DNA from 2 places in the Clostridium neonatale genome. Region 2 is predicted to be linked to the other one. Evidence: riboswitches for the same ligand, from Rfam matches in the RefSeq annotation. Region 2 holds a riboswitch; the other holds the start of a gene.

Region 1 (4,436 bases), on a different contig from region 2:
GCATCTCCTGAGTCAAATAAAGCAACATCTTGTATTGCAATTTCCAATCCTTCACCATTGAGATCAATTTTTATTCTGTCTCCATAGCCCTCTTGCTCAATTTCTTCTTCTAAATTCTTCTTTATTTCAGTCATTTTAGTGTCTTCTATTTGACTATCACTCATTCCTGTAGTATCTGATCCATCTGGTCCTCCTATAGATACAATTGAATTTCCATCACCATCACTAATCCCAGAACCACCTGAAAAAATAACATTAAATTGTTTAGCTACATTGTTAAATTTTTCTTTATCAATTTGTCCCATTGCAAACATAGTAATAAACAAAGCTAGTAGAAGTGTTAGCATGTCCGAATATGGAAGAAGCCATGTTTCATCCATATGCTCTTCATGGTTTTTCTTTTTCTTCCTCATCACTGTTCTCCTTTAAAATAATTTATAATTAATTATTCTCTTCAAATATTTTTCTTTGCTTCGGCTCCAACATACCTACTAATTTTCTTTCAATGCTCTTTGGATTATTTCCAGCTTGAATAGCTAACACTCCTTCAAGAATAATATTCATATTCTCTACTTCTTTCAAGGATTTTCTTTTTAACCTATTAGAAAAAGGATGGCAAATTACATATCCAGTAAAAATTCCATAAACTGTTGCAATAAATGCATTGGATATACTTGAACCAAGTTTCTCAATATCATTAAGATTTCCAAGGGCACCAATTAATCCAATAACTGCCCCTAAAACTCCAAGTGTTGGCGCTGAGCCACCCGCTGTTGCAAAAATAGAAGCACCCAAACGATGTCTCTCTTCCAAACTTTCTATTTCTATTTCTAATACTTCTCTTATCAAATCCGGATCCAATCCATCAATTACCATTTCAAATCCTTTTTTCATAAACTTATTGTCTAGACCTTGTATGGTACTCTCAAGAGATAACAATCCCTCTCTTCTGGTTGATTGAGACATTCCTACAATCTGTGTTACAATTTCAGCTGGATCCTGTGTATTCTTATCACTGAAAAGAACTCCTATAATTTTAGGAATTTTCTTAAAGTCTTTTTTAGGGAAAGAATTCATTACAGCCATTATAGTGCCAAGAATAATTATCATAATAGCCTCAGGATTTAATAACATAGTTATACTTGAGCCTATCATTAATAATCCTGAAATTACAATTGTAAGCCCCCCTAAAATACCTATAATTAAAAATATATCCATTTTTTTCTCCTTTGCAAATTGTTAAGCCTTTACAGAAATTTTCAAATTTCTGCAAATTCATTCTTTTTATTGTTTCTTATAAAATCTCCTTTTCTGCATAATACTCGTATTTTTACAAAAATATATTTTTGTAAGTTAAGTTTTATGATTGAAAAGTTAAGATATAATTCTAAAATTAATATCCCCATTATAATTAATCAATTTTTAAATACATAATGCTATTATATCATGTATTCATATCAATGCAAACAGGCTATTTCCCTAAGTTTCTCTTATGTCTTTATAAGATAATCAGCACCATTTTATAACATGAAACAATACTCTTTTTTCTATTTAAAATACCATATTTCTATGTGTTTTTTGTATTTTGGGGATATTTTTTTAAAAAATAATGTATTTTTCTGCTTATATATAAAAATCAACAAATTAAATTTTATACCTAAAAATATAAAAAACCTAGTGTAATATAAATTATCACTAAGCTTTATTTATGTTAGGACTTATATAATTTAGGCAATAACATTATTGTTTGGATGATTTTAATCATATAACTATTTTAATACTTCTCTTTCTGATGATCCAAAATTCGGTTTAACTTTAAATATTGAAACTGAAACTCTCTTGTATAAAAAATAAGTAGATACTGATACAACTAATGCTTTAACTCCATTTAATGGTAATAGACCTACTGTTATATATTTGATTAATTCTGATTGTGACATTTGCATACCATACGCAGGTAATAAGAGATAAACATTAGCTAATATTCCTACTACCTCTATTGAGATAGCACCTACAATCATCCCCAATATTGCATTCTTTTTACTTTTATTTCTATGATATACAATTCCAGCTGGCAAAATTAACGCACTTCCTATAAGAAAGTTTGCTGTTTCTCCAACAAAACCAGTTCCACTTCCCTTTATTAAAATATAAAGTATGTTTTTAAATAATTCAATTATAACACCTGAAATTGGACCAAATCCAAACGCACCAATAAGTGCTGGTACATCACTTAAGTCCATTTTTAGCCAAGGAAATACAGGAATTATTGGTAGATCAATATACATAAGTATTACTGCAATGGCCGCTAATAAAGAAATTTTAATCATCTTGTTTGTTTTTTCCATAGTACTTTGCCTCCCCAAAATTATCTCCTGAGTGTAGCTTATTAAGCGCTTAAAAAATCTATTATTTTTTAATTTTAGTTTCCTATATATTTATAGTTTTTATACCCAATAAATAATAAAACCCCAATGAATATAATTCATCAGGGTTCACCATACTAAATAAATAATGATTTTTTAATTCCTAATAGGTTACCTTCTTTCATCCAGACTATACTGTTGGCTTCGGAGTTACACCGAATCTGCTTTTATTAAAGCTCGCGGGCTATACCGCCAGTAGGGATTTACACCCTGCCCTGAAGATATTTTAAAATATTTTTTATTTTTCCTATATATTATACATCACTCTATACTATAATTACAATATTTTATAATATTATTCTATTTTTTATAGCTAAACTATTTTAATTATCTATTTTTTATTTTTCATATTTACATACATTTTTATTAGTTCAACAGCATTATCTATTCCTATTCCACTGTCTAATGTTATATCATAGTTCTGCGCTTTTCCCCATTTATTATCAGTATAGTGAACATAATATGTTGATCTACATTTATCAAGCTTAGTTATTGTCTTTTCTATATTTTCCTCTGGCATATTATATTCATTTATAGCTCTTAACTTTCTTTTTTCAATATCTGCATGTATAAATACATTTATACAATTAGGATAATCCTTCAAAACATAATCTGCACATGCACCAACAATTACACAATTTCCTTCTTCTGCAACTTTCTTAATTGTCTTGCTTTGTGCTATAAATATTTCATCATCAATTGACAAAGTATATGGAGAACTTGAAAGTGATAATGCAAACAAATTTGTAGCTCTTTTTTCTGCATTCTTAAACATATCCTCATGTAATCCACTTTCTTCTGCTGCTCTCTTTAATAATGCTCTATCATAAAATGCAAACCCTAACTTATCTGCTAACTTTTCTCCTATCTTTCTTCCTCCACTACCATATTGCCTATCTATAGTAATAATAATATTCTTATTCATAAAACCTCTCCTTATCTATAAATATTGCTATTACATCATGTATATACAATTTTGTTATATTTATATTATATCAATTTCCCATAAATTAATATAATACTTATTATAATATTTTACTTCCATGTATCTCTATAGCTTTAGTATATTCTAAAATCATATCTCTATTTTCCTTATTAATACCTTTTCCCGGCATTATTAATATTTTTCCATTAGAATACTCAACTAACTCCTTTAAACACTTCATCCCTTCTATAGCATTTTCTTTTCCACCTTTAGTTAATATTCTATCACCTCCAAACTCAACCAAATAATGAATTGCAGATTTTTTATCTTCAATCTCATCAAATGCCATATGAAATGTTATAGACATTGGCTTAGCCACATTTACTAGATCTTTAATTATTCTATAATCTATTTTATTATCCTTTATCGCACCAATTACTACTCCATATGCCCCTAAATTTTTGCACATTTCTATATCAGATTTCATTATTTCTAATTCATCATCTGTATAATAAAAGTCTCCACCTCTTGGCCTTATAATAACCATAACTGGTATGTTTAATTTTTCAATTGTCATTTTAATTGTTCCATAACTAGGGGTAGTTCCGTCCTCTAATAAATTATCACAAAGTTCAATTCTATCTGCCCCCCGCTTGGCAGCTAAAACCGCTTCTTTATAATTTCCAACACATACTTCAAATATAGCCATATAACTTTTCCTTCTGTAGATGTTGCATATTAAAATAGTTAGTATATAACTATTTTAATTCTATCATATTATCGTTTTCTTTTCTCTATTAGCTAACAACAATCCACTAGCTATTGCAGTAAATGGTGCTACTGTTATCAGTCCAAAACTCCCAATTAAAGTGTGTAGTATTTCTGAAGAAACATATTTTAAATTTAATATATTTATTATTGGTGTTCCTTGTGCCATAAATACCATAAGAAGGCCTATATATCCCCCTGAATATGCTAAAAGTAATGTAGTCATCATAGTTCCCATTATAGATCTTCCAACATTTATTCCAGATTTAACCGCTTCAAGCTTTGTTATTTCTGGCTTCTTCTCCACTACTTCTGAT
Region 2 (4,436 bases):
AGTATTTTTTATTGGAGCAAGTAATTTCTCTCTCCATTTGTGATTAAATAATTTCTTATAGTAAATTTCATTTATTGTGTTTGGGGATAAAAAGTTTGTTTTTAAAGACTCTAGTGTAAAAAAGTCACTACATAATATAGTGGATAAATTGTATAAATAGTTTGATAACATATTTCACTACCTAATAAATAGTAATATCGGTATATTTTATGTATTATGCTATGGAAATATATATTTAATTTATAAAATAATTATGAGTATTATGAGTATATATTAAGAATAACAAAATTTACTATAATTTATGTGGATAAATTTATAATTTATATGCTATAATATATAAGTGATTATTTTATAGAGCATATTAAATAATCGAATACATAATTTAAATATGAAATTTGATGAATTAACTTGCAAATAATGTGTGTTGTAAGATAAAATCAAATAAGATAAACAATTAAAAAAGGAGCTATCAAAAGTAATGCAAGAATTATCTAACGTAATAGCTAAGAAGTATGATGAAGTAGTCGATAAAATAAAAGTTTTTTCAGATGAACACCTTAATGATGCATATAAAGATGTCTGTTTAGTAGCGGCAGAAACTCTATTTAATGGTAATGAAGAAGCTGTTAAAAAGGGAAAAAGTGTTTCTTGGGCAGCTGGCATTGTACATGCAATAGGAAGTTTTAATGATTTATTCGATTCTAAAGAAGAGCCTTATATAAAAGCAACGGATTTATATAAAGCGTTTGAAGTAAGTAGTAGTACAGTAACAAGCAAGTCTAAAGAAATTAAAGCTTTACTTAATTTATCTGATGAAGATAAAAAATGGATTGTTAGTTCAAATAATAATCTGTCAGAAGTTAAGAAGGAAGTTTTAGCTACTGCGGATAAAAAAGATGAAGAATCATTTAGAGTGCAAGTTGAAAAAAAATACATAATATCTCAAAAGGTTATTGATTTAGCTTGGAAAGAAAAAAGTTATGCGAGTAAATATAAAATAGCTATGCAAGCATTATCAATATATAAAGACTGTGCTGATGCATATGTAATTTTATCAAGAGATGCAAGATTAAGTGATGATCAAAAGGTTAAATACTTAAAGAGAGCGGTAAAAGCAGCAGAAAATGTTCTTAAGATTGAAAAGATGGAAGATACAGATCCAAGAGTATTCTTAGTAAAACCAGCAGAACCACTATTTGGTGCTAAATATTTATTAGCAACTAAGTTATGGGAAATGGAAAGAAAAGATGAGGCTATAGAAACAGCTTTAGAAATTGTAAAATATGATAAAACTGATAAAATGTTAGTTAGAGGATTAGTATCAAACTGGCTTTTAATAGATGAGAAATATGATGATGCAAAAGTATTTTTAGATAATTATGAAAATGACATTATTGCAGCGACTAATTATAATAGAGCAGCAGTGTTATATAGATTAGGAAGATTAAGCGATGCTGAAATTTCTTTAAAAAAAGCATATAAGAGAAATCCAGTAGTTGTTGATTATTTAACAAAAGAAAAAGAAATTCCAGCTGTTAAACCACATATGGCTAAATTAGGCGGAGACGAAGAAGCTATGAGATATGCAAAGTTTGGTCTTCAAATTTGGAATGATGAAGAAATGGTTAATTGGTTAAAAGATATTACAAAAAAAGTTGCAGTACTTTAATTTAATAGTACTTTATAATACAATATAAATATAATTTAATATGACAATCTTCAGGGCAGGGTGTAATTCCCTACTGGCGGTATAGCCCGCGAGCTTTAAATAAAAAGCAGATTCGGTTTAACTCCGAGGCCAACAGTATAGTCTGGATGAAAGAAGATATATGTATATAATAATTATTTCACTATGAAGAAATATGTTATTTTATATTGATTTTTATGCCTTGAACAATATATGTTCAAGGTTTTTTATATAAATATCAGTATTAGAATTAATATTAGTCTTCATATTTAAGTGTAATTGTGATGTTGTTAAATATAAAACAATATGTTGTGAATAATTGTTAAATATTATATTTTGCCCTAAGAATTTATTCTTAGGGCTTTTTTTAGTTCATAAAAAATAATCTGAATTTTATTTAAGGGGTGAATATAGTGAATGATGATTTCTATATGGATTTTGCAATAAAACTAGCATTAAAGGGCGAGGGAAAAGTTAATCCTAATCCACTTGTAGGAGCAGTAATAGTAAAGAATAATAAAATTATAGGCTCAGGATATCATGAGCAGTATGGAAAAGAACATGCTGAAAGAAATGCTGTAAAAAGCTGTAATAAAAATATGGAGGGAAGTACAATATATGTTACTTTAGAGCCATGTTTTCATTTTGGAAGACAACCTCCTTGTGTAGATATGATTATAGAAAAAAAAATTAGAAGAGTAGTTATAGGAATGATTGATCCAAATCCATTAGTTGCAGGCAAGAGTATTGAAAAACTAAGGGAAAATAATATAGAGGTTACAGTAGGCGTAAGAGAAAAAGAATGTAAAAAGTTAAATGAGATATTCATTAAATATATAACAAGTAAAATACCATTTGTTTTGCTTAAGGCTGGTATGTCTTTAGACGGGAAAATAGCAACATATACAGGAGAATCAAAGTGGATTACGTGCGAAGAAAGTAGAAAGGATGCACATAATCTTAGAAATAAATTATATGCAATAATGGTTGGAATTAATACAGTTCTTTTAGATGATCCAGAGCTCACATGCAGAATAAAAGGTGGAAGAAATCCTATAAAAATAATAGTTGATAGTTCTCTTAGAATTCCCATAGATTCTAAGGTGGTAAAAATCAATCCATATCTTACTATAATTGCAACAACAGAAAAAGCTGATGAAAATAAAAAAAGAATTTTAGAGGATATGGGAATAAGCATAATAACTACATCACTTAAAAATAATAAGGTGGATTTAAGTGAATTATTACAAGCGATAGGTGAAAAAAATATTGATTCTATTCTAATTGAAGGTGGAAGTGAGCTTAACTTTTCTGCATTAGAAGAAGGAATAGTAGATAAAATTAGGTTTTATATAGCACCTAAAATTTTAGGTGGCCATAAGAGCAAAAGCAGCATAGGTGGGCAAGGATTTTCTAGATTATATGATTGCATAAATTTAAATGAAATAAGTTATAAAAATATAAATGATGATTTGATAGTTGAAGGATATATTAAGAAGTAATACTATGATAAGCTTAATCTATGTGTATGTAAGAATTTTAAATATAATTTATAAGATTAACTAGGAAAGGAGGAGTTAAATGTTTACTGGGATAATTGAGGAAGTTGGAACTGTAAAAGAATTATGCACAGGAAATGAATTTGGAGTCATAAAAGTAGAATGTATTAAAGTGTTACAAGAAACCAATATTGGTGACAGCATTTGTACTAATGGTGTATGCCTGACTGTCACAGAAAAGGGAGAAAACTATTTTAAAGCAGATATAATGGGAGAAACTCTTCAAAGAAGTAGCTTAGGAGAATGTGAATATAAAAGTAAAGTTAACTTAGAAAGAGCACTGTGTTTTAATGGAAGACTTGGAGGGCATATTGTCAGTGGACATATAGATGGAATTGGACAAATAGTATCTATAGAAGAAAACATTGATGGGACTTGGTTTTCAATAAAAACAGGTAAAAACATACTCAAGTATATAATTGAGAAAGGATCTATATGTATTGATGGTATAAGCCTTACGGTTGCATATGTTGATGATGAGTTGTTTAAAGTTTCTATAATTCCTCACACTTTAAAAAATACAAATTTAATATATAAAAACCTTAATTCAAAAGTTAATTTAGAGTGTGATTTAGTAGGAAAATATATAGAGAAGTTTACTAATTTTATGGAGAAAGAAGATAAAGAAAAACAGAGCAACATTACAAGAGAATTTTTAATTAAGAATGGTTTTTAGGAGTGATATAAAATGAAATTTAATTCTATAGAAGAAGCGATAGAAGACATAAAGAACGGGAAAATGATTATAGTAGTAGATGATGAAGATAGAGAAAATGAAGGGGATCTAGTTATAGCTGCTGAGAAGGCAACTCCAGAGGCAGTAAATTTTATGATTAAGTATGCTAAAGGTCTTTTGTGTGTACCAATTGAAGAGGAAATTGCAGATAAACTTAAGCTTAATCCTATGGTAGAGAATAATACTGACAATCATGAAACTGCTTTTACTGTTTCAGTTGATTATAAGGATACAACAACAGGGATATCTGCATATGAAAGAGCCTTAACAATAAATAAAATTGCAGAATCTGATAATTATAGTGATTTTAGAAGGCCAGGACATATATTTCCACTTATAGCAAAAAAGAGTGGTGTTCTAGACAGAATTGGACATACAGAAGCTTCAGTTGATTTAGCAAAACTTGCAGGCTTAAAAGGATGTGCTGCTATTTGTGAAATTATCAAAGATGATG

Evidence for each region. A riboswitch is a leader RNA that binds a small molecule or an ion and turns the genes downstream of it on or off. The one in region 2 is predicted to bind FMN.
Region 1: linked by a shared signal. The riboswitch ahead of CNEONATNEC86_RS03195 (ECF transporter S component) and the one ahead of ribD (bifunctional diaminohydroxyphosphoribosylaminopyrimidine deaminase/5-amino-6-(5-phosphoribosylamino)uracil reductase RibD) in region 2 are both predicted to bind FMN.

Annotation. Positions count from the first base shown of each region.
Region 1 covers NZ_UICR01000001.1:688,055-692,490, reverse strand. Annotated here, with positions in the region: gene CNEONATNEC86_RS03205 (flagellar motor protein MotB) at 1-413, opposite strand, end outside; gene motA (flagellar motor stator protein MotA) at 442-1,218, opposite strand; gene CNEONATNEC86_RS03195 (ECF transporter S component) at 1,770-2,348, opposite strand; FMN riboswitch at 2,536-2,653, opposite strand; gene CNEONATNEC86_RS03190 (cytidylate kinase-like family protein) at 2,758-3,351, opposite strand; gene CNEONATNEC86_RS03185 (copper homeostasis protein CutC) at 3,452-4,060, opposite strand; gene CNEONATNEC86_RS03180 (YibE/F family protein) at 4,124-4,436, opposite strand, start outside.
Region 2 covers NZ_UICR01000002.1:641,378-645,813, reverse strand. Annotated here, with positions in the region: gene CNEONATNEC86_RS14540 (amidase domain-containing protein) at 1-171, opposite strand, end outside; gene CNEONATNEC86_RS14535 (DUF6398 domain-containing protein) at 479-1,669, shown strand; FMN riboswitch at 1,712-1,831, shown strand; gene ribD (bifunctional diaminohydroxyphosphoribosylaminopyrimidine deaminase/5-amino-6-(5-phosphoribosylamino)uracil reductase RibD) at 2,119-3,189, shown strand; gene CNEONATNEC86_RS14525 (riboflavin synthase) at 3,269-3,922, shown strand; gene CNEONATNEC86_RS14520 (bifunctional 3,4-dihydroxy-2-butanone-4-phosphate synthase/GTP cyclohydrolase II) at 3,935-4,436, shown strand, end outside.